3 regions of the Bacteroides cellulolyticus genome follow, and region 2 is predicted to be linked to each of the others. Evidence: riboswitches for the same ligand, from Rfam matches in the RefSeq annotation. Region 2 holds a riboswitch; each other region holds the start of a gene.
The links. Region 2 has a riboswitch for cobalamin ahead of OCV82_RS09350 (anaerobic ribonucleoside triphosphate reductase). Riboswitches for the same ligand answer to the same signal wherever they lie in the genome.

Region 1: it holds a riboswitch for cobalamin, as region 2 does, so the genes downstream of both, OCV82_RS06595 (IS110 family RNA-guided transposase) here and OCV82_RS09350 (anaerobic ribonucleoside triphosphate reductase) in region 2, are expected to answer to the same signal.
Region 3: it holds a riboswitch for cobalamin, as region 2 does, so the genes downstream of both, OCV82_RS04150 (TonB-dependent receptor plug domain-containing protein) here and OCV82_RS09350 (anaerobic ribonucleoside triphosphate reductase) in region 2, are expected to answer to the same signal.

Annotation. Positions count from the first base shown of each region.
Region 1 is NZ_JAOQJJ010000004.1:203,045-209,990, reverse strand. Features, by position in the region: gene OCV82_RS06615 (CPBP family intramembrane glutamic endopeptidase) at 1-253, opposite strand, end outside; gene OCV82_RS06610 (flavin reductase family protein) at 577-1,092, shown strand; gene OCV82_RS06605 (porin family protein) at 1,236-1,814, opposite strand; gene OCV82_RS06600 (hypothetical protein) at 2,078-2,275, opposite strand; gene OCV82_RS06595 (IS110 family RNA-guided transposase) at 2,380-3,333, opposite strand; cobalamin riboswitch at 3,587-3,778, opposite strand; partial or broken gene OCV82_RS06590 (hypothetical protein) at 4,296-4,777, shown strand; gene OCV82_RS06585 (hypothetical protein) at 5,204-5,671, shown strand; gene OCV82_RS06580 (hypothetical protein) at 5,668-5,922, shown strand; gene OCV82_RS06575 (hypothetical protein) at 5,937-6,311, shown strand; gene OCV82_RS06570 (zincin-like metallopeptidase domain-containing protein) at 6,364-6,946, opposite strand, start outside.
Region 2 is NZ_JAOQJJ010000008.1:81,341-88,286, reverse strand. Features, by position in the region: gene OCV82_RS09365 (helix-turn-helix domain-containing protein) at 1-1,133, shown strand, start outside; gene OCV82_RS09360 (glycoside hydrolase family 31 protein) at 1,275-3,725, shown strand; gene OCV82_RS09355 (CCA tRNA nucleotidyltransferase) at 3,871-5,289, shown strand; cobalamin riboswitch at 5,536-5,717, shown strand; gene OCV82_RS09350 (anaerobic ribonucleoside triphosphate reductase) at 5,746-6,946, shown strand, end outside.
Region 3 is NZ_JAOQJJ010000002.1:220,093-227,038, forward strand. Features, by position in the region: gene OCV82_RS04140 (ABC transporter substrate-binding protein) at 1-703, opposite strand, end outside; gene OCV82_RS04145 (YncE family protein) at 739-1,821, opposite strand; gene OCV82_RS04150 (TonB-dependent receptor plug domain-containing protein) at 1,886-3,898, opposite strand; cobalamin riboswitch at 3,966-4,173, opposite strand; gene OCV82_RS04155 (chromate transporter) at 4,270-4,833, opposite strand; gene OCV82_RS04160 (chromate transporter) at 4,905-5,456, opposite strand; gene OCV82_RS04165 (hybrid sensor histidine kinase/response regulator transcription factor) at 5,491-6,946, opposite strand, start outside.

The DNA.
Region 1 (6,946 bases), on a different contig from region 2:
ACAATACAGCCCTTCTATTGGGAGTTTTCAATCTGAAAACATCAATAGATACATATTTTCCCAATACTACATGAAGACCTACAGACAATGTGGAAAGAAATTGTGCCCACATAATGACAGACATATATCCACTACCGGACACGTCCGGCATTTCCACAACTCCGTTCTTCAGCATATATATTCCTACAAGCACTCCGAAAAATGCCAGCTGATAGGCAAAATAAAGCAATAGTAATTTTATTGTACGTCCCATAATAAGCTCTATTATATAATGCTACAAATTTATACAGTTTACTGTAACAAACCAAACATCACAAAAAGCTTATGTAAAATCATCAGATGATAAAGTAAAAATATCTTTTTATATTCTATAAATACAAACTATATATACATAAATATAACTTATATCTTTATAAATATAACTTGTATTTATAAAAACACATACTATATTTACAAAATATGTAAGAACAAAATATATTTTCAAACATTAAGAACATATATTTTCATCGTAACTTGTTTCTTTACATTCTGCTTTTCACTATTTTTGTAAACACACATATATAAAATAAAAGAAGAATGAAAGAAATTAACGTATCACAATTGACATACAATATGATTGAAGCCATCGGTAAAGAATGGATGCTTGTAACTGCGGGTACACAGGAAAAGTTCAACACAATGACAGCCTCTTGGGGTGGCACAGGAGTGTTATGGGGAAAAACAGTCGCATTTATTTTCATACGTCCTGAACGCTATACATACGAGTTTATAGAAAAATGTGACACTCTCACACTCTCGTTCCTGGGTGAAGAAAACAAGGCTATACATAAGGTGTGCGGCTCAAAATCAGGACGTGACACGGACAAGATAGCAGAAACAGGACTTAAACCGGCTTTAACAGAAAATGGTAATATTACATTTGATCAGGCACGCCTTACACTGGAATGCAGAAAGCTTTACGAAGACGACATAAAGCCGGAAAAATTCATAGACAAATCGCTTGACGGAAAATGGTACGGCAATGGGCATGGCAATTACCACAAGATGATTATACTGGAGATAGAACATATTTGGAGAAAAACAAAGAACTAAGCATAAATCAGCTGATTATAAGAATGTCAGTAAATTCATTAGTATAAAAATAAGTATTATAACTTAACAACTAAAGAAGGCATATCATTACTTGGAAACAAGTCAGATATGCCTTCTTATAAAAATTGAGTTATCTTTATTCTCTACTTTTTGAACAGACTGAATAAATCATATCCCAAGGAAATCTGAAATACCCTGTCTCTATAGTTTTCCAATCCGGGAAATTCATCCTTATTCAATTTTACAAGACCATAATTATAATTGAATGTCAAATCAAGTCCAAACTTGAAACGATAACCAAGACCTGCCGTTAAAGATGCCGACGTCTTTCGATAATGAATCATAGGACTACCATCCGGTTGCATTCCTTCCAAACCATTATAATAGATATCCAACTGGGGACCGACAAAGATATTTAGCCCCAATGTAGAACAAGGATAAAACTTAAATTTTAATGGAATAAGAATACATTTACTTTTCTCCAGATAATCTTCACCACCTTCTCCTTGTTTGGTAAATAAAACATCAAGTTCTGTTGCAAACTTTTTGATTCTGTATTCTCCAAACACACCGCCTAACATTTTGGAATAATAACCATTATCACCATATCTACTGGAGAATCCGACACCAACACGTGGTCCGAACGACCATTGACTCTGAGCATTCAAATTACTAAAAGAGAACGCAATTAAACACACGAATAAAATAAGAACCTTTTTCATACGTAAATATTAAGCGTCCTACACATAAAGTAGGACAGGTTTATACTAAAATTGATATAAAACCGAGTATTTTGACAAAAGAAAGATTAGCATTCATGAAAACACAAATGCGGCTATTATACGATGACAAATAGAAACAGCTAAGAATTTAAAAGTTTCATACACGTGTACATAAGTCACAATCTTTGGCGCTTAGCTGTTGAGACCAATTTCATTTTCGGACTATGGTAATTCCAGTAAAAGTCGGCCTTTGGTCTGTATTGTTAATTGGGTGTTACTGCTTGTGGAACTTTAGTAAGCGAGACATTGTATCCAAGCTTTTTAAGTTCGGAAGACAAATATACCTTGCGTTTCTGCTCTATCTTGGATTGCATATATTGTGCACCAAGCTCATGGTAACGGGCTCCCGTACTCAGTATAAGATAAACGGATATCAACTGAGAATGTCCCACTGCAATCAAGGCACGTTTCTTTCCTCTGCGGGCAGCTATACGATGGTATCTCTCACTGAAAAACGTATTCTTTGTACGGGTCGCAGCCCATGCGGCTTCTGTGATTACCGCCTTTACCTGTTTGTTTCCGTGAGTGATTCGTGCGCTTTTTTTTTGCCCGCACTCTCGTTGTTGCCCGGAGAAAGACCGGCCCAGGACGAAAGATGCTTTTCTGAAGGGAAGTGGGACATGTCAAGACCTATCTCAGAAACCAGATCCTCTACAACCTTGGTGCTAAAACCGGGAATCTCCCTGAGAAGTTCAAGGACATTCTCGTACTTGGACAACAGTCTATTTATACGTTCGGACAAATCATCAACTAAAGTCTGAGTCTGGTCTATATCCTTTCGGATCATCTGAAGAAGATAAATGTGATGCTCTTCAACAAAACCGGTACACGCTTCCAACAACTCTTCCGGACTGGCTGACAGTTTTCCGTGGTAAACTGACTTTATATCATCAAGAGTAAGGACTTTACCTTCACAAAGCATATCAATAAGAGAAGTAGCTGTCGTACCGCTTGTGTTACTTACAACACTTGAAAGCTTGATGTTGCAGTCTTCAAGAATACGCATCATACGGTTCTTCTCTGAAGCTATCTGCTGAATAAGCTTGTTCCGGTAACGGGTCAGGTCACGAAGCTGACGCTGCTCCTTGGGAGGAATATAGCTCGGTTTGAGAAGACCTGCCAGAAGAAGCTTGCAGATCCATTCGCTGTCCATCTTGTCTGTCTTGTGACCAGGAACATTCTTAATGTGACGGGCATTGACTATCCAGACATCGGGAATGGAATCTTCAAGAACCTTATAAACAGGTTTCCAGTAAACACCGGTACTCTCCATTGCCACATGCGTTACACCATTGGACAATAGCCATTCTTTCAATTCATTCAAAGAACTCGTGAAGGTTTTGAATGAGCGGGTATCACGTTGGATGCCTACTCCGTCTATTGTCGCCACCACAACCTTCATATGGACGTCGATACCGCAAGCACGCTGTATCAACTGAGGGAATGTCACTTCTGCCATAACTGATACATTTAGGGTTACACTATACAAAGGTAACTTCAGCTTGACTATTTACATTCTCTTTGGCGTGATTTTTTTATCTCATGGGAATTTCATAACTTAATTATTAAAAGTTAAACAAAAAGTTTAAACACACATTCGTTTTTATTGCGACAGATTTGCAACGAATGAGAAATCGGTTATCAAAAAGAATATAGGTGCCTGTGGACGAGCCTCTGTTCATTTTAATCTAATGCCAATTATCCCGTGGTCACTAAATCTATCTCATCAAGCAGGTCTTCTGGCTCATCCCGCTTATCGCGCCTTCCCAGCTTTCACCAGTGGCAAAGAGTGCGATAAACTTTAATAGGACTTACAGCTGCGAGTACAGCTCCGGATTTTCACCGGGATTCCCTTTTAATTCCGTTCGACGCTTCGATTGGAAACTTGACTGGTGCAAAGTTAATGGTTATTTTTTAATCTTGTTTCTTTTTCTGTGATTTTTATTTCAAGAAAGGATTATTTTATGGCGCGAATTGTATTTTCATGTTAATCAAGCATTTATAACAACCACGAATAGTCTTTTCCCCTTATGAATAATAGCGTTTCTCAATTATGGTCTCTTTTCATCTCACGTCGGCAATTCTCTTCGGAGAGATTTTATATGCAAAGGTACAGCGTGCGTCTGGTCGTCAAGTATCGCTTTCACTAACGGTTCCCGGATATTCTTCACGGCAGCCTTCCACAAATCGAAGATTGACTTTCACTCCCCACCTCGTTGCAGGGCATAGTCGGACGAGCCTGACTGTGCTCTTACATTGGGCGGTTGGGTATTCCGTTTCATCCCGTACACTGTTTACTTGCCTTATCCGTCCTTTTCCCGCTGTCAGTCCTGCATAAAAATCATTCCCCGACGAGAAGCCAAAAGAGTTTCAAGAAAAGGAAAAAAAAAGAAAATATTTGACAATCTAAAATTTACAATTATGCACAGCAGGATTTTTCAAATTTCAACGGAGCCGATAGACAAAGAAAACTATCTGAATGAGGACACACTCCAGCAAGGAGACGGGAGCTTCTATGACTATTGTTCAGAAATAGACGAGGAAGACCGTAAAGAGGATATTGCCAATTTGGTCAATCATGCCTTGCCCAAAGGAATGTTCGAGCTTATATCCGATGACACCATGCGCTATAATGGTGGAATAGAGCAATGGAAAGAGGAGTATGTCGCCAATATCAAAAAAAGAGCGAATGCTCTTACGGCAGATAATATGTTGGAATGGGGTTCGACCTATTATCTCAAACAGGCAGTGGAAAATCCGTTGGATGTCGCCTATCATTTCTATTTGGATGGCGATGGCTGCAGTCTTTTGCCGAACAGTCCTTTACGTTTATGGAGTTTGTTTGTAGGCTTGAACCGGGAACGATACTCTACATCGGAGGAGTTGTTGATTACCACTTCTGATGTTTGTCCGAAACATTGGCAACCACCCGCCTCAAAAGTGGGTGGTTGCTCTCTTTTTTGCACAGGCTCCCCGGTTACTTTTATAAATATGCTCTGCAGAGCTTCCGCCACCGGTTTCACAGCCGGTATATTCCTGTTTTAAGGGTATAATCCCTTCACAGCCCCGACATACGCCGCAGGTCTGTTTTCGTGTGCAAAGGTACGGTGGACGAACATTGCCCAAGTACCGCTATCGCTACCTGAAATAAAATTTGACGACAACTTTCCGTAATCGGAGATGACGGTATTTCATAAAATTTCATTGCAGGTTCCTTGCTCATCGTTCTTGCATCCCCCCGTTTGTGACGCACATGAAAACAACCCCTTTGGGCGAAGTCAAAAGGCTTCAAGAAAAGGGAAATAAAAAAAACAATAAATCAAAAGACAATGAGCAAGTACGATTTCATCAAGCAAGGCAACCTCCTTTTTTGGCACACTGCCGATAATGATATAGAATGTCGAATTATCTCAACTCCCGAAAAAGTGGATAGTGACAGCATCATCTTAATCTCAACAAGCTCTTCCGAGACAGAGGTTTTGGCATCGGAGTTATTACCTATTGGCTCATCAAGAAGCCACAAAGAGGAGTTTATGCGCTGGAAGAAAGAGCGTGAAGCCGAGGGCATGGAGTTTTTCAGCCGGTTGTCCGAAGTCATGGAAACAGACAGTGATTTGGCTGTAGGCGATATGGTGGCGTTTACAAACGACTACGGGGTGGTATTTGGCCCCAAAGAAGTATTAGCTTTCAGAAAACCTTGGAATGGCTATAGATGCGTATATATCGACAGTGATGCTTATTGGTTTCCAGACCGTCCCGAACAACTCACCATACTCAGCAAAGGAGGTACAGAATGACAACAAACGACATACTCAAACGACTTTGCGGCAATATTGCCGCAGGTCGTTTCAACTGGCGAAAATACTGCACGCCGCAATCTTACTTCGGTTGGGAGATTTGCGTTACCCCTCTGCATTGCTCTTACGGACAGATAGGCTACACCGTTCATTTCCCTTATACCAATATACCGGAAGTGGAATACGATTGGGAAATGGGCAAACTGACCATTGACGGCGAGAAATGGAAAAGTTATTTGCGGAACGAATAATAATAAATATCAATATGGCACAGAATTTTTATACCAAATGGCAGGACGCTATACTTGCAGATGCAGGAGACTATGTTTCAAAAGAGTACCGCAGTTTCCAGACAGCATTGGTGCGTGAGATTTCCAAATATGCCGCAGCCGTTGGTGCAAAGGTGGCTTCCAATTCAAAAGGGCATTATGACACCTCCTGCTTCATTGAGCGCAACGGCAAGTTCGTTTACATCAGCCACTCTTCCGGTCTGTCACGAATGGGCAGCGGCGTAAGAATTGAACTCGATTCGTTTCTGATACGGACAGCTCAAAATGGAAAGGACTACCGAGGGGGATGTAACCAGTATTGCGACATAGCAAATTTACAGTCTATGATAGACGGTTTGTTGGGGAAATAAACTGCAAAAAAGATGCGGAGCCAACCAGTTCCGCATCTTTTTCTTTCCATCCTTACCGGCGCATACCGCTGCCGTATTCTGCCTCTTGTAGTTCTGCCCGATACTCTTCCAGCTCGTTCAGCTTCTCGTTCACGGCTTGCAGATTGGCATCCAGCCCGACATTGTGGTCGTAAGGGAAACGATGCTGCGCGACCAGCCCGGCATTGGTGGGTTGCCCGACATCAAGCGTATCGGATTCCTTGTTATATTCGACATATAGCACTTCACCGTTCGGCATCTCGAAGGCCGGAATCTTTTGATACGCCAAAGCGGAGAACTGTTCCGCCGCCATCTCCCTGGCAACCCCTTTTATTGTATCTCCGGCGATATCGACACCGTAACGCCGGATATGGTCTCGGATTTCCTGCTCCGTGAATTTCAACATCACCTCGTAGGTTCCCCCGACACTCCCGTTGTACACGACAGCGAAATTCTCATCCTCGGCAATAAGGCTGTCACCCTTGTTGTTCGTGGCCGATAAATAAGTATGCTGTTCGTTGATGCCATTGCCGTCGTAATACTCCTTGGCAAGCGTCAGCAATCCCTCGTAATCGCCTTTCTCCCGAAGTTCGTCAAGCTGCCTCGTGTCATCCGAA
Region 2 (6,946 bases):
TGTTTGGAGAGAAAATCAACAACGGAATGTATTATCATGATAAGCAGATATTAAAAAATCCTATAACAACGACAAAAGAGATTGTTCTGCGCCATGACCAGAACTTCTTTACAATAGAGTTTGCCGCCATGAACTACATAAATCCGACACAGACATACTATCGTTATCAACTTAACGGAATAGACAAGACAGAACTGGAAATCCATTCAACAGACGGTAGAGGAAGAGCCACTTACACAGATTTGCCTCCCGGTGACTATACATTCAAAGTACGCGCTACAGGAAACGGCAAAGGATGGACAGATAAATATGCCGAGCTTAAAATACGAGTAAAAGCTCCGTTCTGGAAAACCGGATATGCTTATACCGTTTATATAATATTAGCCGGCAGCTGCATAGCAGCTTTCATACTTCTATATATCAGAAAAAAGAAACGAAGCATAATACGTGAACAGAAAGAAAAACTGGATGAAATGAAAACAACATTCATCCAAAACATTAATCAGGAACTGGAAGAACCGATTAAAAAGATAATATCTCCTCTGGATGCTGTAATTATGCACATGGACGAAGGAAGGAGCAAATTACAACTGCAGTCTATTCGTCAGAATGCTACAGAACTACAAACATTAGTAAAGCAACTTTCAAAAGGAGCATTATTGCCTATACCGACCGATGAAAACAATATAAACCTAGATGTACTGATTGTTGAGATGCGTCAATTGCTGGAACAGCAAGAAACGAGAAAGAAACAAATAAACACTATCAACGAGAAAGAAGAAAAACAGGAACTCTTAAGCGAAACAGACGAAGCATTTATACGAAAAGTCCTTAAAAATGTAGAGCAGAATCTGGACAATCAGGAATACTCCGTGGAAACACTAAGTCGCGACATGGGAATGGACCGCACTGGACTTTACCGTAAGTTGATAGCTTTGGTTGGAAAAACGCCTACCAGTTTTATACGCTCCGTTCGTCTTAAACGGGCAGCACAACTGCTGGAAAAAGGTTATACTGTTGCCGAAGTGGCAGACAGTGTTGGCTTCAGCACTTCAAGTTATCTGTGTAAATGTTTTCAGGAAGAATTTGGTGTACGTCCTTCACAATACGTCCAACAACTGAAAAAGCATTGATAAATTTCAACCAATATATTGTTATCTGCAACATATTTACAACTTTTTCTTATGCCATCATGATAATTTTGCATGTACGAAAAACATTGAATCCACATTTTAAAGTGTAATTAAATTATCTCTTAATCAAACATACAAACCATGAGAAAAAGTTTATTGATTTTAGCATTATGTTCATTGCCGATTTTTGTATGGTCGCAAAAATACCAGGAAACAGAAAACGGCATAAAGACTTCCATCAATGAAAAAAAAATAGATGTAGAAGTTCAGTGGTTCACTCCAAACAGTCTGAGAATTTTAAAGACACCGCTAGGAAAGACTGTAGAAAAGAAAAGTCTCTCCGTTATTGCAAAGCCGAATAAGTCCGGAGTAAAAATCGCCACATCAGACAACAGCAAGATTGTAATGAAAAGCCCTGTACTGACTGTTACTCTCAATACAGAAAATGGTATAATAACCTATGCCAAAACAGACGGTACTGTTCTATTGAAAGAGAATGAAAACTCAAAGCCTTTTACTCCGATGAAGGATGCCGATAGAGATACATATACCGTTTATCAGGGATTTATTACAGATAAGGAAGAAGGACTATACGGTCTGGGACAGTTACAAAACGGACAGATGATGCAACGCAACATGAGTAAAGTATTAATTCAAGGTAATGTTGAAGATGTGTCACCTATCTTTCAGTCAACAAAAGGTTATGGAGTATTTTGGGACAATTATTCCGCGACTACTTATACAGACAACGAAAATGAAACCTCATTCAGTTCCGAGGTGGGAGACTGTATTGATTACTACTTCATGTATGGTGGTTCTGCCGACGGAGTTATAGCACAAGTACGTGCTTTGACAGGAGAAGTACCGATGATGCCACTGTGGAGCTACGGATTTATGCAGAGTAAGGAAAGATACAAAAGCCAGGAAGAAACTGTAGGTGTGGTAAAAAAATACAGAGAATTAGGTATTCCATTAGACTGCATCATACAAGACTGGCAATACTGGGGACATAACTATCTGTGGAATGCAATGGACTTCCGCAATCCGTCTTTTGACAATCCCAAAGCCATGATTGACAGCATACACGGAATGAACGCGCGTATGATGATATCTATATGGTCTTCTTTCGGACCGGCAACAAAACCATACCGTACATTAGATAAAGAAGGACTCTTATTCAACATAGAGACATGGCCACAATCAGGAGTTGAAGGCTGGCCGCCAAACATGGAATATCCATCAGGAGTTAGAGTTTACGATTGTTACAACCCTAAGGCACGTGACATTTACTGGGATTACCTTAACAAAGGTATATTCCAATTAGGTATGGACGGATGGTGGATGGATTCAACAGAACCAGACCATTTCAACTGGAAAGATAGCGACTTTGACCGCCAGACTTACTTAGGTTCATACCGCAGCGTACGCAATGCATATCCTCTTATGACTGTTGGAGGTGTTTACGACCATCAGCGTGCAGAAACCAGCGACAAACGTGTTATCATATTAACCCGTTCAGGCTTCCTCGGACAACAACGATATGCCTCAAACGTATGGTCTGGCGATGTACAGTCATCATGGGATATGTTCCGTAAACAAATAACTGCAGGACTTAACTTCTCACTCACAGGAATGTCACATTGGAATTCTGATTTGGGAGGCTTTTTCGCCGGCTCATATAACACTAATGGAAATGCCAGTGCCACAAGAAACCCAATGTATCAGGAACTTTATGTACGTTGGTTACAATTCGGAGTTTTCTGTCCGATGATGCGTAGTCACGGTGCCGACACTCCTCGTGAATTTTTCTGGTACGGCAAAGCCGGCGAACCGGTTTATGACGCATTGGTAGATGCTGTGAAATTACGTTATTCCCTACTGCCTTACATCTATTCTACAGCCTGGGAGGTTTCACACAGACAGTCAACATTTATGCGTGCCCTCTACATGGATTTCCTGAATGACAAAAACACCTGGAAAATAGGTAACGAATACATGTTCGGAAAAGCATTCCTCGTAGCGCCTGTTCTTCACGCTCAATACACACCTGAACAAAAACAAAATATCTTAAAAGAGAACGAAGGATGGAATAAGACAACAAACAATCAGGTAAACCTTTCATTAAATGTTGACTTTACACAGTCTAAAGAAATGGAAGTTTATCTTCCTTCAGGAAACAAATGGTATAATTACTGGACTAACGAGGATTTCGACGGTGGACAAAAATTGAAAATCAAGACATCACTTGACAGAATACCACTTTTTGTCCGTGCAGGAAGCATCATACCTATAGGTCCGGATGTGCAATATACAAACGAGAAGAAATGGGATAATCTGATAATAAACGTATATCCGGGAGCGGACGGAACATTTACACTTTATGAAGACGAAGGTGACAATTACAATTATGAATCCGGAGCATACACTGAAATACAAATGAAATGGAACGACACAAAACGTATTCTCACAATTGATGCACGTAAAGGTGAATATAACGGTATGCTGACCAAACGTAACTTTACCATACGTACAGCCGACGGAAAAGAAAAAGTCATTACATACAGCGGAAAGAAAATAAATGTAAAGATATAATAGTACAAATAAAGTTATTATTATAACCATATAGGAAAGTGAATATTGCGTATAAATTGTAATATTCACTTTCCTATTTATGTTTATATATTGCAGAAAAAAGACATTTTTGTACCTTTGCACTTCAAACAACAGATTTCTATATATGGAATTAAAAGAACATTTCTCCGATAAAATATTTAGTATAATATCCGAAACTGCAGACGAACTAGGGTTGGAATGCTATGTAGTAGGAGGCTATGTGCGAGATATATTCCTGAAACGACATTCAAAGGACATTGATGTGGTAGTGGTAGGAAGCGGTATAGAAATAGCACAGGCACTAGGCAAAAAATTAGGCAAAGGAGCTAATGTTTCGGTGTTCAAGAATTTCGGAACAGCACAGGTGAAGTTCAGAGACATCGAAGTGGAATTTGTAGGTGCAAGAAAAGAATCATATAGCCACGACAGCAGAAAGCCAATAGTGGAAAACGGAACACTGGAGGATGACCAAAACAGACGCGATTTTACAATAAACGCTATGGCCGTCTGCCTGAACAAAGACCGTTTCGGCGAGTTGGTTGACCCATTTGACGGTATGGAGGATCTTAAAGACAGAATCATAAGAACCCCTCTTGATCCGGACATAACATTCAGCGATGACCCTCTGCGAATGATGAGATGTATCCGTTTTGCCACACAGCTGAACTTCTACATAGAGGACGAGACATTCGAAGCTTTAGGAAGAAATAAGGAACGTATCAAGATTATATCAAAGGAACGTATAGCAGACGAACTGAATAAGATAATATTATCACCTATACCGTCGAAAGGATTCGTAGATCTTGACAGATGCGGGCTTCTGGAACTTATATTCCCTGAGCTATGTGCTCTTCAAGGTGTAGAGACAAGAAACGGAAGAGCCCATAAGGATAATTTTTATCACACGCTTGAAGTACTCGACAATATATCGAAAGCTACAGACAATCTGTGGCTCAGATGGTCTGCCCTGCTTCATGACATAGGCAAACCTAAGACAAAAAGATGGGAACAGAAAGCCGGATGGACTTTCCATAACCATAACTACATCGGCGAGAAGATGATACCGGACATATTCAGGAAAATGAAACTTCCAATGAACGAGAAGATGAAATATGTCCAGAAAATGGTGAGCCTCCACATGCGTCCTATAGTAATAGCCGACGAAGAAGTTACTGATTCTGCAGTAAGACGACTACTCTTTGAAGCAGGTGATGATATTGACGATCTGATGTGTCTGTGTGAAGCGGATATCACCTCTAAGAACGAAGCCAGAAAACAACGTTTCCTGGACAATTTCAAGCTTGTAAGACAAAAACTGAAAGACCTTGAAGAAAAAGACAGGATAAGAAATTTCCAACCACCTGTAGATGGAGCTGAGATTATGAGAGTTTTCAACTTACAGCCTTGCCGCGAAATAGGTGACTTGAAAAGTTATATCAAAGATGCTATTTTGGACGGTGTAATACCTAACGAACACGATGCAGCATTTGAATATATGATGGAAAAAGCCAAAAAGATGGGCTTGAAACCTGTCGATGAATAATATAATCCCAATTTATATCATCCTGTAGTATTATTGAAATCTACAGGATGATAAATTCCCACAAGATTAAAGCAGAACCTAAAACAAAATCACCAATAATCTAATATATTTTAAATTTACATCAAATATAGTTTTCCACAAACTTCGCTCACAGACCGCTCTAGAGCATTTTTAAGAATTAAAAATTTCCACTTTTGTAAATTCCAAACATTTTGATGTTTTTTATTTCAGAAATTTGTTTATAGCTTTGCAATACCTTTTCAGAGTGACATCAGTCTCAAAAGGGAATACCGTGAAAATCGGTAACAGTACCCGCTGCTGTGATTCTTGATGAAACGGAACAAGGTTATTCCGACCACTGCCTCATTGGCGGGAAGGTGTTCCGCGGAAAGATCAGTCAGAAGACCTGCCCTGAAAAGAAAAAACAAACAATTGTATGATTTAAAAGACAAAAAAATGGAAACAAAAGACATCTGCATCATCAAAAGAGACGGGAAGCGGGAAAACTTCTCATCTGCAAAAATCTACAACGCCATTACAAAAGCTTTCGTAGCATCAGATCTTACAGACTGCGAAACCCTTATCGATGAAATAACACAGAGGGTAATCAACCATTTCAATACACCTACCATAGGTGTGGAAGAAATACAGGACCTTGTAGAAATGGAATTGATGAAAGTAAGACCGGAAGTAGCGAAAAAATATATCATCTACAGGCAGTGGAGAAACACCGAACGCGACCGCAAGACGAAAATCAAACATATCATGGATGGTATTGTGGCTATCGACAAGAATGATGTCAACCTTAGCAACGCCAACATGTCAAGCCATACTCCGGCCGGGCAGATGATGACTTTTGCATCTGAAATTACAAAAGACTATACTTACAAGTACCTTCTGCCTAAAAAATATGCGGAGGCGCACCAGTTGGGTGATATTCATATTCACGACCTGGACTATTATCCGACAAAGACTACCACATGCATACAGTATGACCTGGAAGACTTGTTCGAGAGAGGATTTCACACAAAGAACGGAAGTATACGTACTCCACAGTCTATACAGAGTTATGCCACTCTTGCTACAATAATCTTCCAGACTAACCAGAACGAACAGCACGGAGGACAAGCAATACCGGCATTCGATTTCTTTATGGCCAAAGGAGTCCTGAAAAGCTACCAGAAGAGTGTAGCTTCAATCATGTCTTTCTTTATGGAAATGAAAGGCATTGACATAACAGAAGAGACTCTGAAAGATTGCGTAAAAAAGCATCTCATGACAATAATCCCGTCTGAAGATGATAAAAACAACCTTATAGAAGAGCTAAAATCCATAGGTGCAAGCATAGAAAAGGGAGACCTGGAACATATATTAAACAAGGCAAACGAACGTACTCGCAAAGATACCCACCAGGCGATGGAAGGTTTTATCCACAACCTTAACACGATGCACTCAAGAGGCGGTAACCAAGTAGTTTTCAGTTCTATAAACTATGGTACAGATACGTCGGCAGAAGGAAGAATGGTTATAGAAGAGTTGCTTAAATCTACAATAGAGGGTCTTGGAGCTCACGGTGAAGTTCCTGTATTCCCGATACAAATTTTCAAGATAAAGGATGGAGTATCATATTCGGAAGAGGATTATCAGCTTGCAATGA
Region 3 (6,946 bases), on a different contig from region 2:
CTTTTGTCATATGTTTCAGAGTGAGATATTGTTTCTCTATTTTTCTGAACAGTGAGTCAGTCTCTTCCTCTTTACCTGTAAGGAGTCCATAAAACTTCATCCATTCTGCTCTGCCTAGGGGAGATGTCTCCATATAGTCGGCACATTCTATGATGGGTATTCCTATACTTTCTATTCTTCCGTACCCGCCGCTATTCTCAAAAGGAGAGAGCAGTACCGCATCGGCATTGAGGTCGATAATCTTTTCTATGTCGGGACTCATTGAAGAGCCGCAGTCGGCTATGAAGCCACCTTCGTACATCTCCTTTATCTGTGGATGCTTGATATACTGAATGTCGCACACTCCGGCTATGGATTTGATAGCTCCTGTTTCGGCCAAGAGGGAGTTGTGAACAGATGAGTAAACAATGGCATTATTTAAAGGAGTACGAACTATAGTTCCTTCGGGCAGATTGCCGGTGTTGGTATTGTCTCTGTCTGTCAGTATGTACGTATGCAGAGTTTTCAGTGTATCCCATGGATTGCGCAGTTCCACTTTGGTATAATCCTTGAATTTCAGAATTCTGATGTTTTCCGCATAACTGAATTTTACTGTATCGACAGGAGTTTCAGAATGCGAGGAAGTCCTGCTTCCTCCGCTGCATGCAGAGAGAAGCAGGACTAATGTTACTATATTGGCAGATAGTAAAAATGATTTCTTCATTATAATAATGATGCAGATATTTCTTCTTTTGGCTTTTATTCTGTTACAAAACGTATTCCTGTAGTGTATTGACCGGCTTCAAATTGAGATTTTTTGTTGCCGTTCTTGTCGTACACATATACGTCGTTCAACGCTCCGTATGGCTGGTTTATTATGTACACATCTTCTGTCTCAGGGTCAACAGCTATACCGCCTGGGTTTGGTATGTCGCTGAATTTTACGAATTCTGTCTCTTTACTGGTCTTGATATCATATACGAAACACTTTGCTCTTTCCGGCAGATGGAACTCAGAGTAGAGAATATACATCTTGTCGCCATTGTTGGCTATGTATGAAGCGTTGCATAGTTCCTCAACCTGATATGTATCTGGATTTATACGTTGCATAGTTCCGTAGATATAATCCTCCTCTTCTAGTCCTTCAGATCCGGCATAGTTACCATTTGATACAATATACACAAATCCGTCGCTACCCACAATGCTTTGCGTATAAGGATTAAGCAAAACTGTAATATCCTCGACTTTGGTCATGGTCTTTGCATCTACTACCGCAACTGTATTTCCCATACCATATCCGGAGATATTTACGAAGATTTTTCCCTTGGTGTATGACAATCCCTCCGGATAATCCCCTACATTTACAGAAGAAACTATTTCTTGAGACAGGGTATCAAGTTTGGAAACAGTACCGTCGTATGCAGTAAAGAATACAAATCCGTCGCCTGCTGTGGCAAATCTTGGTTGCAGAGGTTTATTGTCGGACGTTGTAAGTGGCATGCTTTTTATTATTTTTCCTTCCTTGTCCAGTATCTCTATTTTTGAAGAAGTGGTGCTTACTGCATATAGTTTAGAGCCATAAACACATAAGTCCTGAAGGTCACCTATTCCTTTGCCGTTACTTGCTGCATAAATATCAGATGACGCTGTGCCTTTGTCTATATCGTACCATTGTATTGAACCGTCATTGGCACCCCAGTTGCCAGTGTTAATTATGTATGCTCCTGTGGTGATTACAGGTTTTTCTGTTCCACCATCAATTCCCGGTTCATCGTTATTACATGATGTCATTGCAGTGATAAGAAACATAGCTGCTGTAAGATAAATGAATTTCAATTTCATAATGTTCTGTTTTTATTTGTTGTTGTTTAATGATTTAATATTCTTATTCATAGAGTTTTATCTGTTATAGAATATAACTCAGTGATACTTTATAGTTTCTTCCCGGCATAGGATAAAATCTTATGACCTCATAGTTTTTTCCGCTCAGATTTAATGCATCCAGCTGAATCTTGAATTTGTGCTTTTTCCAGGAAAAAAATCTGTATGCCGATAAGCTATGATCGGAATATGGCTCAATACGGTACGAAGGAAGGTTTTGTGCCAGAGTATATCTCTCAGAAGCAAAGGTTACATTATATGTAATATTCACCCATGGGTTCTCTATTGTGAGACTTCCTCCTCCTGAATGTTTTGGAGTATATACAATCTGGTTTCTCCATGTTTTTGATTCAGGGTCGGTTATATCCTCTGCCTGGATAAAGTTATAGTTAGCTGTGATATAAAGGTTTATTTTGTCTGTCAGACTGTATTCCGATGATATGTTTATGTCTGTTCCTATAGTCTCAACTTTACCGACATTCATCATTTTCCACACAAACATGGTGGGAACTGCAACAATCTTGTCGTTGACCTTATTATAATATACATCAGCTGAAAGGCTAAGGAATCTGAATCGTCTGTTAGAGTCCGATCTATTGTATGTCACTCCGAAGTTTCCCTGTCGTGTGGTTTCCGGACGAAGATTGGTATTCCCTATAAGGAGATAATACAGGTCGTTGAATGTAGGAGTTCTGAATATATCCTTATACGAGGCTCTTATCCTTAATCCGTGCTGACGTAAAGGTTTCCACGATATACTGACCGCAGGAGACAGACGTTTCCTGTCATTTGCAGCTTTACCTATCTTCACATTCTCTGTTATGTATGTGTTGAGCAGTGAAGCCGAAGCTGAGAAGTTGGTACGTTCATATCTGGCAGCCAAAGCACTCAGTACAGTAAATCTTTCAGGAAACTGGCAATCTCTCAGGTTAGTGTACAGATAATTATATGCAAAATCCTGTGCAAATGAGAAAGAAAGATTTTTTATCGGACTGCCCATTACGGTGGCTGACAGATAGGTCTCTGTCTGTCTGTATCGGTCGTCTGTTATTCCGGATGACTTGTCGTTATAGTCTCTATTCCAACTGTAGTTGAATTTTCCAAGTACCTGCATTTTCAACCGTTTATTCCATCTGTTTTCGTAACGCACTTGTCCGAAGTAGTTTCTATCGTACAGTCTTTCAGCAGAATAAGGATTGTCGTAAACCACACTTCCCGGCAGTCCTCTTTCTGAGTCAAATAGGTATGCTTTTACTTGTAGGTCTTGTTTGGAGGTAATGGATGAGTACAGATTTGCTTCTGCTCTGTAAGAACGTATGTCGCTGTTGTTCCTTTTTGCATCAATCAGTTGGTTTCCGTTCCATAATTTAAATCTGTAGTTACCGTCGGCTTGCAGATAATCTCCATAAAATGAAAGACCAGTTTTATTGGTTATTTTATGGCTATACATTACAGAGGGATTAATCAAACCATATGAGCCGGTTTTGAAGGAAGCGTTAATACTGTATTTACCTTTTTCTATGTCAGGTGTTATAGTCTTTATGTTGAGAACTCCTGCCGAGGCAAAAGCTTTTGCACTTTGATATATATCATCAGTCTGACCAATTGTAAGAGAAAGTTCTGATACATTACTCAGAGAGTACCTTGAAATATCAACTTGTCCAGACTGGCAGTCGCTTATGCTTACTCCATCGTATATAACTCCTGTATGCTGTGCTCCCATACTTCTTATGGAAACAGTTTTCAGTCCTCCTATACCTCCGTAGTCTTTTACATTAACTCCCGAAAAGTGTTTTACGGCTTCGGCTACATCATACACTCCCATACGCTCCAGCTCTGATTTTTTCAGTATCTGAAGCGGTGACGTTGCCATTAAGGCTGATGGAGTCTTTCTCGCACTGATAGTAACGTCCGGAATTTGGTGTATCCTACCGGTGATGCTGTCTGTGTTGTTCTTCTGTGCCATAGATACCATTATCGGACATAAAAACAGTACAGTTACAGCGTACCTGTGGACAACATAATTCAGTTTGCCCATTTCTTACTCAATAAGTATCTTACAAAAATTACATGTATCCGCATCATTCTTTCCTCGAGAATGCTGTGGTATGATTTCTTGTTTTGCAGGTCTTCTGACTTACTCCGGATGGCTTTACCTTCCCGTCATCAAGTTTGACAGTGGTTAAACAGATATTAAGCTATCCTTATTCTGTGGAGATTACAGCAGCGGGACTGTCCGGGATTTTCACCCGATTCCCTTTTCATCCTCATCCTGTAAATAGGCATATTGGAACAAAACATTGCAAATATATGAAAAAAACGGAAAATTGAAAATCATTTATTTTATTTTCGCATTTTTACTATATATGGAATGCAATCTTCAGATACTATGAGTAATTAGATGATGTGTCAATATAATATAAATCCAGCGATGCCGCAGAGTATGATAAGAAGTATAGGATTGACTTTATATTTGTGTGAAGCGATGAACACTGAAGCGAAAATCGCTATGCTCGTTATTATGCTGTAAGTGTCCGAACCAAAATTCTCGGTATTCATCAGTACAAGGGCTGCAGATGCTAAAAGTCCCACTACTCCTGGGCGTAGCCCGTCGAATACAGAAGCCACTACAGGGTGTTTCTGATATTTCAAAAAGAATTTGCTTATCAATATCATCAGGATGAATGAAGGCAAGACTACAGAACATGTTGCTATGGCAGAACCTAAAACGCCTATTCCATGAGAGTAGCCGGCATTAACTACAGCTGTATAACCAACGTATGTGGCAGAGTTTATACCGATAGGACCGGGTGTCATCTGGCTGATGGCAACTATATCTGTGAATTCAGAAGAACTGAGCCAGTCATGACGTGTCACAACTTCACCTTGTATCATGGACAACATTGCATAGCCTCCGCCGAATCCGAAGAGACCTATCTTGAAGAATGTATAGAATAGTTGTAGGAATATCATGTTGTAAATTAAAAATTAAAAGTTAATAATTAAGAATTTGGGTGTGGCTTTTACTGACTTTCAACTCTCTGTCATTTGCTTTTATCCTCAGTTTTTCTTTTATATCGCCCGTAAATATATCCGCCAAGTCCTGACAGAATAATTACGTAGATAGGCGAGAAGCCGAGCAGCCATATAAGCAGTGCAGATACTGCCGGAATCCATATATTGTATCTGTTGATACGTGCGGTTTTAGCCATTTTGAAAGTAGGTGCGGCAATTAATGCCACTACTCCGGGACGTATGCCCTTGAATACTCTTTCAACAGGCTCCAGATGCTGGAACTGCCTGAAGAATAGTGCAATGGCCAGTATTATCAGAAATGATGGCATGATTGTTCCTAAAGCCATGAAGAATGCTCCCCAGAATTTACGCAGTTTATACCCTATGAATATTGCGATGTTGACGGCGAATATTCCCGGAACTGTTTGCGACAATGCCATGAGGTCAAGGAATTCTTCTTTTTTTATCCATTTCCTTTTATCAACTATTTCCGCTTCAATCAGTGGAACCATGGCATAACCGCCTCCTATTGTGAATAGTCCTATTCGGAAGAATATTGTAAAATAATTTAGATATATCATGTCGTTAATTAAGAACTAGCTTATTTCTCTGTTTTTAGTTATTAACTGATTTCATATAATCTCTAGGAGGAACACCGTAATATTTTTTGAATGTATCTGCGAAATATTTCGGGTCGGCAAATCCGAGCATGTCTGAAACCTCTGATACGGTATATTCCTTTGTTTTCAGTAATATGGCAGCTTCCTGCATACGTATGTTCCTGATAAGCTCGGCTGGAGGTTCACCTGTAAGTGCTTTGATCTTGTTGTAGAAACTTGTACGGCTCATGTTTACGGCTGCACATAAGGTATCCACATTCAGACCTTTTCCAAGTCCTTCTTTTATAAGTCCGGTCACTTTACGGATAAACTCTTCGTCAAGTGTGGAAATCATTTCCGGCACGTCATTTTCTTCTGATGATATAGAATTCTCGTCCGTATCTTCTTTTTGTTGTGGCAGGGATACTATAAGTTCCTGAAGCCTTTTCCTTATCAGGTCTCTGTTTTCAAGAACATTGCTGATATTGGCTTTCAGAAGGGTTATGTCGAACGGTTTTACTATATACAGGTCTGCTTTAGTCTTCAGACCGTCAATAATATCCTTCTTTTCGCCAAGGGCAGTAAGCATAATGAACGGTATATGACTGGTTGCCATATTACCTTTTACTGCTCTACATAGTTCGTATCCGTTCATTATAGGCATCATTACATCCGATATAATCAGATCCGGTTGTTTCTTTCTTATTGTGTCAAGGGCCTCTTTGCCGTTTTCTGCACCGGATGTGTGGTATGTGTCTGCCAACGATTGCATCAGGAAGTTTCTCAACACATCGTTATCTTCTACAATTAGAATGTGCGGAGCATTCTCCGGGATATTATTCTCCGTTTGTGTGACAGTGGATTTTGTCTGCTGGTCTTCTTGTGAAGCTATGGTGTATGCCCATCCTTCCTGTATGTTTGCTTCATTCCATTCTTCCGGATTTTCATCACGATATATGTATTTTCTGCTTCTGATAGGGAACGACAAATGGAAGCTTGTACCGGAATTCTCTTCACTGGTGAACGATATGCGTCCTTCATGGTTGCGTATTAGCCTCCATGTCAGAAGCATTCCGATACCTGAACCGGTGATAAGCTGGTTTGTTGCGTTCTGTCCTCTGAACATATATCTGAACATCTTCTTCCTGTCTTTTTTAGGTATTCCTATACCGGTGTCGGTTATGTCGATATTCCAGTTCTTTTTATTATGTGATGCATTTATGTCCACATATCCACCCTTGGGAGTATATTTAATGGCGTTCGATATAAGGTTCCTTAATATCGAATCCATTTTGTTACGGTCTATCCACACTTCCAGCTCATTGAAATCGCTTTCGTATTTCAAAGTAACCTCCTGTTGCTCAGCATAGTTTTTGAACTGTTGAAGATACTCTTTAAGATATGAATTAAGTTCATATTTTTTTACGCTGACTTGCGGACTGTAAAGCTCCTCTTTCTGGAAGTTCATCAGT